Regions from separate parts of the Streptomyces sp. NPDC001373 genome, predicted to be linked through region 2. Evidence: riboswitches for the same ligand, from Rfam matches in the RefSeq annotation. Region 2 holds a riboswitch; the other holds the start of a gene.
The links. A riboswitch is a leader RNA that binds a small molecule or an ion and turns the genes downstream of it on or off. The one in region 2 is predicted to bind S-adenosylmethionine.

Region 1: linked by a shared signal. The riboswitch ahead of thrC (threonine synthase) and the one ahead of ACFY15_RS12615 (aminotransferase class V-fold PLP-dependent enzyme) in region 2 are both predicted to bind S-adenosylmethionine.

Annotation. Positions count from the first base shown of each region.
Region 1 is NZ_JBIAWQ010000011.1:161,458-169,119, reverse strand. Features, by position in the region: gene ACFY15_RS24560 (trehalose-6-phosphate synthase) at 1-1,042, opposite strand, end outside; gene ACFY15_RS24555 (glucosyl-3-phosphoglycerate synthase) at 1,133-2,083, opposite strand; SAM riboswitch class I at 2,289-2,427, shown strand; gene thrC (threonine synthase) at 2,421-3,731, shown strand; gene ACFY15_RS24545 (MoaD/ThiS family protein) at 3,768-4,046, shown strand; gene ACFY15_RS24540 (cold-shock protein) at 4,428-4,634, shown strand; gene groL (chaperonin GroEL) at 4,981-6,600, shown strand; gene ACFY15_RS24530 (Uma2 family endonuclease) at 6,691-7,272, opposite strand; gene ACFY15_RS24525 (hypothetical protein) at 7,332-7,662, opposite strand, start outside.
Region 2 is NZ_JBIAWQ010000004.1:359,108-366,769, forward strand. Features, by position in the region: gene ACFY15_RS12615 (aminotransferase class V-fold PLP-dependent enzyme) at 8-1,420, opposite strand; SAM riboswitch class IV at 1,652-1,768, opposite strand; gene trpD (anthranilate phosphoribosyltransferase) at 1,858-2,922, opposite strand; gene ACFY15_RS12625 (cytochrome bc complex cytochrome b subunit) at 3,092-4,717, opposite strand; gene ACFY15_RS12630 (Rieske 2Fe-2S domain-containing protein) at 4,714-5,772, opposite strand; gene ACFY15_RS12635 (c-type cytochrome) at 5,769-6,578, opposite strand; gene ACFY15_RS12640 (heme-copper oxidase subunit III) at 6,654-7,274, opposite strand; gene ACFY15_RS12645 (hypothetical protein) at 7,475-7,662, shown strand, end outside.

The sequences.
Region 1 (7,662 bases), on a different contig from region 2:
CGGCCGTGTAGCTGCGGTAGACCTCCAGGTCCTGGCGGGAGGGGTAGGCCGAGGCCAGGTGGACGACCCGGCCCCGCCATTCGGGGTGGGCGGTCAGCAGTTCCCGGTAGGCGAGCAGGCCGCGCAGGATGTTCTTCGACAGTTCCGTGCGGTCCACGCGGACGATGGTCCGGCGGTCGCCGACCTCGGCGCGGAGCGCGGCCAGCTTCGCGTCGACCTCGGGGCGGTGGGCGAGCGCCCGCAGGTCGTCCCCGTCCACGCCCAGGGGGTACTGGCCCACGCCGGTGAAGCGGGTCTCCCCGTACCGGCCGTCCTCCGCCAGCCTGCGGTGGTGCACCCCGCCCGGGTGGTCCTCCCGGGGGACGAACCCGTCCGCGACGCCGTGGACGTCGTCGAAGGTGGCGCCGCTGATGAAGGCGGCGGCCCAGGCCGCGGTGTGGAAGCCCAGCTGGTCGGCGCCGAGCATCCCCCACACCAGCCGGCTGCGGATGTCGTCCGGGAGCATGTGCAGGAAGTCGGTCGAGGCCCACGGCGTGTGCGTGAAGTGCGCGATCCGCAGGTCCGGGCGCAGCTCCCGCAGGGCCCCCGGGACCAGGGCCAGGTGGTAGTCCTGGACCAGGACGCGGGCGCCTTCCGCCGCCTCCTGCGCGAGCGCTTCGGCGAAGGCCTGGTTGTAGGTGGTGTACGCGTCCCAGCGCCGCCGGAACTCCGCGTCGAAGACGGGCTCGCGCGGGATGTCGTAGAGGTGGTGGTGGGTGAACCAGAGCACCGAGTTCGCGATGCCGTTGTACGCGTCGTGGTAGACCTCGGGATCGATGTCCAGCATCCGCACGCCGGGCTCGGAGACCCCGCGCCGGACGGCCTCGCGGTCGGCGTCGGAGAGGGGCGCGCAGATCCACAGGGCCCCGGGCTGCGCCGCGAGGGCCGCGGACAGGCCGGAGACCAGACCGCCCCCGCCGCGCCGGGCGGTGAGCGTGCCGTCGGCGGCGAGGGCGTACGAGAGCGGGCCGCGGTTGGCGGCGACGAGTACCTGAGAAGCCATGCCGCGAACCTAGCCCGGGGTCTCCTCGCTCAAACGTCCGGGAAATGACCGGTTCGTCACGTACCGGTCACGGGGGCCCCGCTTTCCGCCTCACGCCACGCGCCGGACCGCGTACTCCTCGATCTCCAGCATCGGCGGCCGCTCCTCGGTGTCCACGGGGTAGGTGCGCGGAACGAACCCGTCCGGCCCCCTCTCGAACTGGGTGAGCTCCGGCCGTACGAGGTGGGCGCGCGAGAGCCGCAGCTGTGCGGTGCGGTAGATGGCGGCGGCCATCCGGCCCAAAGCCTGTCCGTTCTGGTGCCGGTGGAGGCGGACGCCGACGTCGACCTGGGCCAGCGCGTCCAGTCCGACGGTGTGCAGGGCGTCGACCAGCAGGCCGAGCTCGACCCCGTAGCCGACGGGGAACGGCAGGCGTTCCAGCAGGGAGCGGCGTACGGCGTACTCGCCGCCCAGGGGCTGGACGAAGCCGGCCAGCTGCGGCCAGTGGAGGTTGAGGAGGGGGCGGGCCACCAGTTCCGTGACGCGTCCGCCCTGGCCGGGGGCGTCCCCCAGCGGGCGGTCGTACATCGCCTTGACGAACTGCACCTGCGGGTCGGTGAGCAGCGGGCCGACGATGCCGGAGACGAAGGCGGACGAGAAGTCGCGCAGGTCGGCGTCAACGAAGCAGACGACCTCGCCGGTGGTGGCGAGCAGGGAGCGCCAGAGCACCTCGCCCTTGCCGCGCACGGCGGGGACGCGGGGGAGGATCTCGTCCCGGTGGACCACGCGGGCGCCGGCCTTCGCGGCGACCTCGGCCGTACGGTCGCTCGACCCGGAGTCGACGACGACCAGCTCGTCCACCAGGGGGACCGGCAGGCCCTCGACGAGGTCGCGCCGGATCACCTCCACGATCTCCCCGACCGTGGCCTCCTCGTCGAGGGCCGGCAGGACCACGCTCACGGTGGTCCCGGCCGCCCGTTTCCGCTCCAGCAGCTGGTCGAGCGGTCGGTCGGCGGCGGACCAGGAGCGGTCGGCCAGCCAGCGCTCCACCTCATCCAGCACCCTCGGTACTCCCTGGTCACTCGGAGGCGGCGTCACACCCGGCGGATTTGGGCCGAATTGTGATCCATCTCGCGGTTCGGACAGCCGTCTCAAGCGGCCGCCCCTTCAGTTACAGTCTTGAACAACGCGAAGGTCCACCGCATGCCGGGGGTCTTCGCGAACAAACGCACCGGCGCGCCATCGAGCGCGTGTGCCGGTGCCATACCGCTCATCCAGAGGGGCAGAGGGACACGGCCCGTTGAAGCCCCGGCAACCCTCCAGTCGGTTCTCGCTCGCGCGGGGCCCCGGCTAGGGAAGGTGCCAATTCCGTCTCATGGCGAAGTGCGCCATGGGGAAGATGAGGAGAAAGGGCCTCGCCATCATGGCTGCACAGACTGTCGCCACTTCCGCCACTCCCGGATCCGTCGATCTCGGCCCCGCCACCGGCCTTTCCTGTCGTGAGTGCGGTACCCGCTTCGAGCTCGGCCCCATCTTCGCCTGCGTCGAGTGTTTCGGTCCGCTGGAGGTCGCCTACGAGCTGCCGGCCGGCGACCCGGAGGCCCTGCGCGCGGCGATCGAGGCCGGCCCGAACAACATCTGGCGCTACGCGCCGCTGCTGCCCGTCCCCGCGGACGTGGCCTCCAAGCCCAGCCTGAACCCCGGCTTCACCCAGCTGGTGGACGCCGCGAACCTGGCCAAGGAGCTGGGCGTCACCGGCAAGCTGTACGTCAAGGACGACTCCGGCAACCCGACGCACTCCTTCAAGGACCGCGTCGTCGCGATCGCCGTCGAGGCAGCCCGCGCCTTCGGCTACACCACCCTCTCCTGCTCCTCCACCGGCAACCTGGCCGGAGCCGTCGGCGCCGCGGCCGCCCGCGCCGGCTTCCGCTCCTGCGTGTTCATCCCGCACGACCTGGAGCAGGGCAAGGTCGTCATGGCCGGTGTCTACGGTGGCGACCTGGTCGGCATCGAGGGCAACTACGACGACGTCAACCGCTTCTGCTCCGAGCTCATCGGCGACCCGCTGGGCGAGGGCTGGGGCTTCGTCAACGTCAACCTGCGCCCTTACTACGGCGAGGGCTCCAAGACCCTCGCCTACGAGATCTGCGAGCAGCTCGGCTGGCAGCTGCCCGACCAGATCGTCATCCCGATCGCCTCCGGCTCGCAGCTCACCAAGATCGACAAGGGTCTGCAGGAGCTGATCAGGCTCGGTCTGGTCGAGGACAGGCCCTACAAGATCTTCGGCGCCCAGGCCGAGGGCTGCTCCCCGGTGTCGACCGCCTTCAAGGCCGGCCACGACGTGGTCCGCCCGCAGAAGCCGAACACGATCGCCAAGTCCCTGGCCATCGGCAACCCGGCGGACGGCCCGTACGTGCTCGACATCGCGCGCCGCACCGGCGGTTTCGTCGAGGACGTCACCGACGAGCAGGTCGTCGAGGCCATCAGGATCCTGGCGCGGACCGAGGGCATCTTCGCCGAGACCGCGGGCGGCGTGACCGTCGGCGTGACGAAGAAGCTCATCGAGAACGGGCAGCTCGACCCCTCGCTGACCACCGTGGTCCTCAACACCGGTGACGGCCTCAAGACCCTGGAAGCGGTGTCCGGCACCGGCCAGACCGCCACCATCCGCCCGAGCCTGGACGCGTTCCGCGCCGCCGGCCTGGCCTGACCCTTCCCCAGCACTCCACGGAAAGGCGGTAGCGCCATGAGCGTCAACGTCCGCATCCCCACCATCCTGCGCACCTACACCGGCGGCGCCGCCGAGGTCCCGGCCGAGGGGGCAACCCTCGCCGAGGTCATCGACTCCCTGGAGGCGAACCACCCGGGGATCGCCGCGCGCGTCCTGGACGACCAGGGCAGGCTGCGCCGCTTCGTGAACGTCTACGTCAACGACGACGACGTGCGCTTCGAGGGCGGCCTGCAGGCGGCGACGCCGGACGGCGCCGGCGTCTCGATCATCCCCGCCGTGGCGGGCGGCTGCTGATCCCGGGAATCTGAATTGCCCCCTCCGCTAAAAGTGGAGGGGGCAATTCTGCTTGGTTGGGCGCGGTAGAGTTGGGGAAGTCCCCTCCGCTGTTCTTGCCCGCCGCATATGAACGGGCTGCGGGAGGGTTGACATTGAGTCAACATGCGTGTGCCTTTTGGGGCGTTGGTGAGGGTTGTCTGGCCCGACTTGCCCAGGAATAGGCCAAATTTTCAGCCCATTTCCCCTTTTGCGCGTGTCCAGATTTCTCGTCGGAATGACCTGTTGCAGACAGCAGCGGTGCAGATACATTCAGCCCCGGTCGAGGCGTTCCGGCGCAAGTTCTGACCCGGGTCCGCGAAGTGCGGACCTGCGCAAGGGCCAGTAATAGGGGAGTTAGGCATGGCTCAGGGCACCGTCAAGTGGTTCAACGCGGAGAAGGGCTACGGCTTCATCGCGGTCGACGGTGGTGCGGATGTGTTCGTCCACTACAGCGCCATCCAGATGGACGGGTACCGCACCCTTGAAGAGGGTCAGCGTGTCGAGTTCGAGATCTCGCAGGGCCAGAAGGGTCCGCAGGCGGACATGGTCAAGCTCGCGGCCGGCTGAGTCGAAGCGCGATCGGCCACCGACGCACGCACCAACACGTGAGGGGCCCACATCCCGGACGGGATGCGGGCCCCTCACGTATGTCCGGGTTCGTAGGTCCCGGCCCGGCATGGCTCGAAGCCGCTTGCACTCGTGGGGGCCGAGTGCTAATCATTGGCGTTAGCACTCTCCGGGTGAGAGTGCTACAAGACGAGGACCGGGCCGGTGAGGCCCGCAGGGTCCGGCGGGAAGGAACCGCCGGGTCGGCAGGCCGTCCGTCGCGGGCGCGGGCGCGGTCCGGAGCAATCCACCCTCCCCTGGTGCCTGGCGGCGCGGGGGGAACCCCAGTCCTGGAGGACCACTTCAGATGGCCAAGATCATTTCGTTCAACGAGGAGGCCCGGCGCGGTCTCGAGCGTGGCATGAACCAGCTCGCCGACGCCGTCAAGGTCACCCTTGGCCCCAAGGGTCGCAACGTCGTCCTTGAGAAGAAGTGGGGTGCGCCCACGATCACCAACGACGGCGTCTCCATCGCCAAGGAGATCGAGCTCGAGGACCCCTACGAGAAGATCGGCGCCGAGCTGGTCAAGGAAGTCGCCAAGAAGACGGACGACGTCGCCGGCGACGGTACGACCACCGCCACCGTCCTCGCTCAGGCGCTCGTCCGCGAGGGTCTGCGCAACGTGGCCGCCGGCGCCAACCCGATGGCCCTCAAGCGTGGTATCGAGAAGGCCGTCGAGGCCGTCTCCGCCGCCCTGCTCGCCCAGGCCAAGGATGTCGAGACCAAGGAGCAGATCGCTTCCACGGCCTCCATCTCCGCCGCCGACACCCAGATCGGCGAGCTCATCGCCGAGGCCATGGACAAGGTCGGCAAGGAAGGCGTCATCACCGTCGAGGAGTCCCAGACCTTCGGTCTGGAGCTGGAGCTCACCGAGGGCATGCGCTTCGACAAGGGCTACATCTCGGCGTACTTCGCCACCGACATGGAGCGTATGGAGGCGTCGCTCGACGACCCGTACATCCTGATCGTCAACTCCAAGATCGGCTCGGTCAAGGACCTGCTGCCGCTCCTGGAGAAGGTCATGCAGTCCGGCAAGCCGCTGCTGATCATCGCCGAGGACGTCGAGGGCGAGGCCCTGTCGACCCTGGTCGTCAACAAGATCCGCGGCACCTTCAAGTCCGTCGCCGTCAAGGCCCCGGGCTTCGGCGACCGCCGCAAGGCCATGCTCGGTGACATCGCCATCCTCACGGGCGGCACGGTCATCTCCGAGGAGGTCGGCCTCAAGCTGGAGAACGCCGGTCTCGACCTGCTCGGCCGCGCCCGCAAGGTCGTCATCACCAAGGACGAGACCACCATCGTCGACGGTGCCGGTGACAGCGACCAGGTCCAGGGCCGCGTCAACCAGATCCGCGCCGAGATCGAGAACTCCGACTCGGACTACGACCGCGAGAAGCTCCAGGAGCGCCTCGCGAAGCTGGCCGGCGGCGTGGCCGTCATCAAGGCCGGTGCCGCGACCGAGGTCGAGCTCAAGGAGCGCAAGCACCGCATCGAGGACGCCGTCCGCAACGCGAAGGCGGCCGTCGAGGAGGGCATCGTCGCCGGCGGTGGCGTGGCCCTGCTCCAGGCCTCCTCGGTCTTCGAGAAGCTGGAGCTCTCGGGTGACGAGGCGACCGGCGCCAACGCCGTGAAGCTCGCGCTGGAGGCCCCGCTGAAGCAGATCGCCGTCAACGGTGGTCTCGAGGGCGGCGTCGTCGTGGAGAAGGTGCGCAACCTGGCCGTCGGCCACGGTCTGAACGCCGCCACGGGCGAGTACGTCGACATGATCGCCGAGGGCATCATCGACCCGGCGAAGGTGACGCGCTCCGCGCTGCAGAACGCCGCGTCCATCGCCGCGCTCTTCCTGACCACCGAGGCCGTCATCGCCGACAAGCCGGAGAAGGCCGCCGCCGCTCCGGGCGGCATGCCGGGCGGTGACATGGACTTCTGATCGGCCCCCGGCTGATCGGCTGTTCTCGAACGAGGGCGGCACCCCTTCCCGGCGGAGGGGGTGCCGCCCTCGGGCGTTTCCGGGGCGGACTCAGCGGGCGTAGTCCTTGAGCTTCTCGGTGTCCAGCGTGATCCCCACGGGGGCGGGCAGCGTGACCGTCTTCCCGTAGGCGTACGAGACGGACCGCCGGTACATCCCGTCCTCGGGGTCGCTGTGGACGGTGAGCACGTCCTCGTCCCGGTCGACGAGGAGGAACACCGGGATGCCCGCCTGGGCGTACGCGGTGCGCTTCTCGCGCCGGTCGCGCCGGTCGGTATCAGGGTCGAAGGACGTGACCTCCACGACCATCAGCGTCCCGGCCGGATCCGCCCACTCGCCTTCCTGCGCGGCGTAGTGGTCGTACGGCGCGAGCGCGCCGTCCGCGCGGGCCCGCCCGGTGCGGTAGCTCTCCACCTTCAGCCCCTGCTCGGGGTAGAGGGCGAGCTCCGGGCGCTGCCGCATGCACTGGCGCAGCAGCCACATCACGATGGCGCCGTGGCGCTGATCGGGCAACGGCTTGACTCCGAGCTTTCCGTTGATGAATTCGAGCGTGACCGTCTCGGGCGCGCGGCGGGCCAGCGTCTCGAAGTCCTCCAGGGACATCTGGGCGTGTGCGGCGGTGCTGGGGGTCATGGGGTCGCCTCCTCGACACCATGGTGCCCGGGTTCGGCGCCGGTGGAGCGGGGGACTGGTCATCGGCGGTTCCCTTCGCGGATGCGGGCCGCGTGGGCGCGGACCTCGGCCGGGGTGAGGGTCGGGGTGAAGACCGGCGGCCGGGTGCCTCCGGGGCGGCAGGCGCGGCAGCGGCCTTCGGCGAAGGCGGCGGGCGGGCCGGGCGCGCGGCATTCGGTGCACTCGACGCGGACCGGGGGTGCCGCTGCCGGGGCCGGGGCGGGCGGTGCGGCGGGGAGTTTGGACTCCAGGCGCTTGCGGACCAGGGCCGCCGGGTGGTGGACCGGGGAGGGCAGACCGGCGGTGAGGGCGAGCCGGATGCGGTCGGGGCTGACGCCCCGGGCCAGCCAG
Region 2 (7,662 bases):
CGCCCCGCTACACCGCCGGGACGCAGCGGCCGTCCGCGGTGCGGTACCGCCACTTCGCGCCGTCCGCGACGAGCTCCTTCACCGCGCGGACGAACCGCTCCACGTGCTCGTCCGGGGTGCCCGCCCCGAAGCTGACCCGGATCGCGTTCAGCGACCTCCCCCGGCCTCCGGCCGCGGGGACCCCCACCTCGCTCCGCTCCCCCGGCGCCCCGCACTCGCCCGGCTCCTGCGGCTCGCCGCCCAGCAGCGTCCGCACCAGCGGGTGGGCGCAGAACAGCCCGTCCCGGACCCCGATCCCGTACTCCGCGGACAGCGCCGCCGCGAAGTGCGAGCTGTTCCAGCCGTCGACCACGAACGAGATGACGCCGACGCGCGGGGCGTCGTCCCCGAACAGGGACAGCACCCGCACCGCCGGGACCTCGGCCAGCCCCTCGCGGACCTTCGCGACGAGGTGCCGCTCGCGGGCGACGAGGTCCTCGAAGCCGGCCTCCTCCAGCGCGCGGCAGGCGGAGGCGATGGAGTAGACGCCGATCACGTTCGGGGATCCGGCCTCGTGCCGGGCGGCGGTGGTGTGCCACTCGACGTCGACGCCGCCGTCCTCGCGGCGGGCCACCGTACGCGAGGCGCCGCCCCCGGCCAGGTACGGCTCGGCCTCCCGCAGCCAGTCCGCGCGGCCGGCGAGCACGCCCGCGCCGAAGGGCGCGTACAGCTTGTGCCCGGAGAAGGCGACCCAGTCCACGTCCAGCTCCCGCACCGAGACGGGGTGGTGGGGCGCCAGCTGGGCGGCGTCCAGCACGATCCGCGCGCCGTGGGCGTGGGCGGCGGCGGCGAGCTCCCGGACCGGCCACAGCTCGCCGGTGACGTTGGACGCCCCGGTCACGCAGACCAGCGCCGGGCCGTAGGGCTCGCGGTCGGCGAGCGCCCGCTCCAGGGCGGCGACGGCCTCGCCGGGGGTGCGCGGGGCGTCGAGGCAGGTGACCTGCGCGTCGCGCCAGGGAAGCAGCGAGGCGTGGTGCTCGGTCTCGAAGACGAAGACCTGACAGTCGGCGGGGAGCGCGGCGGCCAGCAGGTTCAGGGAGTCGGTGGTGGACCGGGTGAAGACCACCTGGTCGGCGGGGCGGCAGTCGAGGAACGCGGCGACGGTGGCCCGGCTCTGCTCGAAGAGATCGGTGGAGAGCTGCGAGAGGTAGCCCGCGCCGCGGTGGACGCTGCCGTAGTAGGGGGCGTACGCGGCGACGTCGTCCCAGACCCGCTGGAGCGCGGGGGCGCTGGCCGCGTAGTCCAGGGCCGCGTAGGTGACCTCGCCGCCGGTGACGAGCGGGACGGTGACGTCCCGGCCGAGCACGGGCAGCGGCTCGGCACGGGCAGGGCTCTCGGCGGCGGGAGCGGGGGCGGTGGCGGTGTTCGGGTACGCGGACATGGCGGTATCTCCCGGCAGGCAGGGCTGAATGGCTTCGGTGTGCCCGTACGCGGGTACGGCGGCGCGCGGTGGCGGCAGCGGCCGTAGGGGGTACGGGAAGGACCTCGAACCGGTCGGGGGTACGCGGAAGGGACCCTGGTCCGAGGGATGAAGAAGGGGCGGAGTCGCCCTATCGCATTCGCTTGCTCACGGAAAACGCTCCTCGAGAGACCAGGACCCCTGGTGTCGAGGGATCCGCGCTTGCCGTAGACCTCGCTGCCTACGACCTGGTCATCACCCGGGGCACCCCGCCACGGAAGGAGGGTTGCCGGACAGCGAGCCGGGGCCTTGACGCTGTCACTCGTGACCTTGGGCAGCATCCTGCCACAGGGTCCCCCGGACACAGGACCCCGGTCCACGATGTGGACCGGGGTCGTGGCCGCAGGCACCGGGCCGGGTCAGGCGTTGCTGGCCGCCACCCACCGCTCCAGGGCGGCCCGGGCGGCGCCCGAGTCGATGGATTCGGCCGCACGGGCGATGCCCGCCGACAGCTGCTCCTCCAGCGAGCCCGTCCCCGGGTCCACGGCCACCAGGGCGGACGCCGAGTTCAGCAGGACGGCGTCGCGCACCGGGCCGGTCTCCCCCGCCAGCAGGCGGCGGGCCACGTCGGCGTTGTACGACGGGTCGCCGCCGCGCAGGGCCGAGATGTCGATGGTCGCGATGCCCACGTCGCGCGGGTCGAAGGAGTGCTCGGTGATCCGGCCCTCGCGGACCCACCACACCCGGGAGGTCCCGGTGGTGGTCAGCTCGTCCAGGCCGTCGTCGCCGCGGAAGACGAGGGCCGAGGTGTTCCGCTCGGCGAGCACACCCGCCATGATCGGGGCCAGCCGGGGGTCGGCGACGCCCACGGCCTGCGCCGTGACCCGGGCGGGGTTGGTGAGCGGGCCGAGGCCGTTGAACGCCGTGCGCACCCCGAGGTCCCGTCGTGCCGAGGCCGCATACCGCAGGGCGGGGTGGAAGACCACCGCGGAGCAGAAGGTGATGCCGGCCTCCTCGGCGACCTGTGCCACCCGCTCCGGGGTCAGGCGCAGGTTGACGCCGAGCTTCTCCAGGACGTCGGAGGAGCCACTGGCGGAGGAAGCGGCCCGGTTGCCGTGCTTGACGACCTTCGCGCCCGCGCCGGCCGCCACGATGGCGGACATGGTCGAGATGTTGACGGTCTTGGCGCCGTCGCCGCCGGTGCCGACGATGTCGACGGTCCGTCCGGGCACCTCGATCAGGTTGGCGTGGGCGTACATCGTGCGGACCAGCCCCGTGTACTCCTGCACGGTCTCGCCCTTGGCCCGCAGGGCCACCGCGAAGCCCGCGATCTGCGCGTCGGTGGCCTCGCCGCGCATGATCCGCTCCATCGCCCAGGCGGTGTCGTCGGTGGCGAGGTCGCGGCCGCAGAGCAGCGTCTCCAGGATGCCCGGCCAGCTGCGGGCCGCCACGCTGTCGCCGCCTGCCGGGGTCGCAACGTTCATGGTCAGCTCCTGCTGCTCGTCGGTGATCGCACGTCGAATGGGAAGGTTCCCAGCCTATCCAGCCCCGGAGACGGCAAAGAGCCCCCGTCCAGACACTGGACGGGGGCTCCTGCCGTGGCGACACCAGGATCGGCCCGGGGGCCGGTCCCTCAAGCGGTCTTGCCGGAGATCAGTGGTGGCCGTGGCCGGACTGGATCTCCTTGTACTCCTCGACGGTGGGCTTCGAGATCTGGTTGCCCTCCGCGTAGAGGCCCTTGCTGAGCTTCGCACGCAGCTTCTCGGCGCGCGTCACCTTGCGCTCGACACCGTTCTCGTCGACCGTCGGGCCGAGCTCGATCGGCTTGTACTGCTCGTGCGAGGTGAGCGTGTGCAGCTTGCCCTGCGAGAGCGGCTCGTGGACCTCGATGAACTCACCGTGCGGCAGGCGCTTGATGATGCCGGTCTCGCGACCGTGCAGCACCTTGTCGTGGTCCCGGCGCTGGAGGCCGAGGCAGATCCGCTTGGTGGCGATGAAGGCCAGGACCGGGACGACGAAGAAGCCGATCCGGACGAACCAGGTGATCGAGTTGATCGACAGGTGGAAGTACTGGGCGAACATGTCGTTGCCGCCGCCGATGAGGAGCACGATGTACTCCGCGATCCAGGCGACACCGAAGGCCGTACGGGTCGGGACGTTGCGCGGGCGGTCCAGGATGTGGTGCTCGCGCTTGTCGCCGGTGACCCAGGACTCGATGAACGGCCAGACGGCGATCGCGCCGAGGACCAGCGGGAAGAGCAGCAGCGGGATGAACACGCCCAGGACGAGCGTGTGGCCCCACAGGTTGATCTCCCAGCCGGGCATGGCACGGATCAGGCCTTCCGGCATACCCATGTACCAGTCGGGCTGCGCACCGGTGGACACGTGGTCCGGGCGGTACGGGCCGAGCGCCCAGATCGGGTTGATCGAGGCGAGGGCCGCGATGGCCGCGATGACACCGAAGACCAGGAAGAAGAAGCCTCCGGCCTTGGCCATGTAGACCGGCAGCAGCGGCATGCCGACGACGTTGTTGTTCGTCTTGCCGGGACCCGCGAACTGGGTGTGCTTGTGGTAGAAGACCAGGATCAGGTGGGCGACCAGCAGGCCCATCATGATGCCGGGCAGCAGCAGGATGTGGATCGAGTAGAACCGCGCGACGAAGTCGCCGCCGGGGAACTCGCCGCCGAAGAGGAAGAACGACAGGTACGTGCCGACGATCGGCACGGACAGGATCGCGCCCTCCATGAAGCGGACACCGGTGCCCGAGAGCAGGTCGTCCGGCAGGGAGTAACCGGTGAAGCCGGTGAACATGCCGAGGACCAGCAGCAGGAAGCCGAAGATCCAGTTGATCTCGCGCGGCTTGCGGAACGCGCCGGTGAAGAAGACGCGCATCATGTGCACGACCATGCCGGCGACGAAGATCAGCGCCGACCAGTGGTGGATCTGCCGGATGAGCAGACCGCCGCGGACGTCGAAGCTGATGTCCAGCGTCGAGGCGAAGGCCTCGGACATCTGGACGCCCTGCATCGGCACGTACGAGCCGTGGTACACGACCTCGTTCATGCTCGGGTGGAAGAACAGCGTCAGGTACACACCCGTGAGGATGATGATGATGAAGCTGTAGAGGCAGATCTCGCCCAGCATGAAGGACCAGTGGTCCGGGAAGATCTTGCGCATGTTCGCCTTGGCGAGGCTGTAGATGCCCAGGCGGCCGTCCGCCCAGTCGGCTACGCGCTCGCCGGCCGGCGCTTTGCGCTCGGTGGTGGTGGCAGTGCTCATCCGCGCTCCCAGAATGCAGGACCGACGGGCTCTTCGAAGTCGCCGAGCGCTTCGAGGAAGCCTTCGTCATTCACGCCGATCCGCAGCTGCGGAAGCGCGTGACCGGCCGGACCGAAGATGACACGGGCGCCGTCGGAGAGGTCGAAGGTGGACTGGTGGCACGGGCAGAGCACGTGGTGCGTCTGCTGCTCGTACAGGCTGATCGGGCAGCCGACGTGGGTGCAGATCTTCGAGTAGGCCACGATGCCCTCGTGGGACCACTCCAGCTCCTGCTTGTCCTTGATGTCCTCCGGCTTGATCCGGACGAGCATCAGGGCGGCCTTGGCGATCTGGACCTGGAAGTCGTGCTGCTCCTCCTCCAGGCCCTCGGGCATGGCGAAGGTGAGGGAGCCGACCAGGACGTCCTCGGGGCGCAGCGGCTCCATGGTGTTCTGGTTGATGATCAGCTTGCCCTTGGCCCAGACGGTCTTGCGCAGCTTCTTCTCGGGCAGCGGGCCCAGGTCGCGCAGCAGCATCACGCCGGAGAGCGGCACCAGGGCCAGCGCGCCGAGCATGGTGTTGCGGATCAGCGGACGGCGGGCGATGCCGGACTCGTTCGCACCGTCGGCGAAGTCCTGCATGACCTTCGCCTTGACCTCGGCCGACGCCGCGATCTCGTGGCGGTCGTCGGCGACCTCGACGTCGGACATCAGGGTGCGGGCCCAGTGGACCGCGCCCGCGCCGATGCAGAACAGGGCCGTGCCCAGGGTCAGGCCCAGCGCGAAGTTCAGCCCGCTCACCTTCCCGACGGGGAAGATGTAGACGATCTTGTCGACCGGGATGGACACGTACGAGGCGATGAAGCCGATGGTGGCCAGCATCGACAGCGTGAACAGCATCGCGACCGTGCGCTCGGACCGCCTGGCGGCCCGCTCGTCGATGTCCTGGATGCGGGGCTTGTGGACCGGGAGGCCGGGGTCGGCGAACGGGTCGTCCGCGACCGCTACGGCACCGTGGTGCGCGTCGCCCTGCTCGGTGGGCAGGTGCTTTTCTTCGGGAATGTCTTGGCTACTCATGACTTCTTGGCCTTAGCGGTGTGGGCCGCGACCCAGACGGCGACAGCGATCAGCGCACCCAGACCGAAGATCCAGCCGAACAGACCCTCGGAGACGGGGCCGAGGCCGCCGAGCTTCAGGCCGCCAGGGCTGACCGACTTCTCGCCGTTCACGTTCTGGAGGTACGCGATGATGTCCTTCTTCTGCTTCTCCGGCATCGTGCTGTCGGGGAAGGAGGGCATGTTCTGCGGGCCGGTGAGCATGGCCTCGTAGATGTGCTTCGGCTCCACGCCCTCGAGGTTCGGGGCGTACTTGCCGTTCGTCAGCGCGCCGCCCTCACCGGTGAAGTTGTGGCACTGCGCGCAGTTGTTGCGGAACAGCTCGCCGCCGGCCGCGACGTCGGCACCGGCCGGGTCGTACTGCTTCTCGGCCGGCGTGATGGGGCCGGCGCCGAGGGAGGCTACGTACGCCGCCAGCTGGTCGATCTGGGCCTGGGTGTAGATGTTCCGCTTCTTCGGCACCTGGGCGCCGGGCTGCTGGGCGGGCATGCGGCCCGTGCTCACCTGGAAGTCGACGGCCGCGGAGCCGACGCCGACCAGGCTGGGGCCGTCAGAGGAACCCTGACCGCCGGTTCCGTGGCAGCTTGCGCATCCCACGGCGTAGAGCTTCTTGCCCTCCTCGATGGCGAGGGACTGGGCGGTTTCATCGGCCTGCGCCTTGCCAGCGGGCGCGAAGGCGGCGTACAGCCCCCCCGTGACCGCCAGCGCGAAGAGTAGAACGACGACCGCCGCCAGCGGATGGCGTCGTCGTGCGGAGAGCTTTTTCACGGATTACCCCGGTGTCAGGATCTTCTGCGTCGGTGTTTCTGGACGGTGTGCCGGGCCGGACCCGGCGACGTTTCGCTACTTGATCAGGTAGATCGTGGCGAAGAGGCCGATCCAGACGACATCGACGAAGTGCCAGTAGTAGGACACGACGATGGCCGACGTGGCCTGTTCGTGGGTGAACCTCTTGGCCGCGTACGTCCGGCCGAGGACCAGCAGGAAGGCGATGAGTCCGCCCGTCACGTGCAGACCGTGGAAGCCGGTGGTCAGGTAGAACACCGTGCCGTACGGGTTGGACGAGAGGCTCAGGCCTTCGTGCTTGACCAGCTCGGTGTACTCGAACACCTGGCCGCCAATGAAGATCGCACCCATGACGAACGTGATGATGAACCACGTCCGGAGCTTCTTCACGTCACCGCGCTCGGCGGCGAACACGCCGAGCTGGCAGGTGAGCGAGGAGAGCACCAGGATCGTGGTGTTCGTCGCCGAGAAGGGCAGATTCAAGGCCTCGGCCTGTTCTGCCCAGTACTCGGCGCCCATCACGGATCGCAGGGTGAAGTACATCGCGAAGAGGGCCGCGAAGAACATCAGCTCGGAACTCAACCAGATGATGGTTCCGACGCTGACGAGGTTCGGCCGGTTGACCGTCGGGTGCGCGTGCCCGGTATCTACTGTCGTTGCTGTCGCCACGACCGACATTATGTCGGTCGCTTATCCCGCCCTCACCCCGGGGGGTGCCGTTCGGAGTGTCAGGGGGGTGTGCAAGGCCCGAACGGCCCATCAGATCACCCCCGCACGACCGCTCCCGACCGCCCGGCGGAACCGATGTTGACACGGGGTCGGACGGAGTAGCATCCCGCGCATCATCAGCGTGATTCACGGACACGTGGAGGAACGAAATGCGGGCGACTGCGCGGGTTCTGGTGTACAGCGACGACGCGGGCACCCGGGAGCAGGTGCGGCTGGCGGCCGGGCGCAGGCCGGCCGCCGACCTGCCGCCGGTCGAGTTCCTGGAATGTGCCACGCTTCCAGCCGTCCTCAAGGAACTGGACGCCGGAGGCATCGACGCCTGTGTCCTGGACGGCGA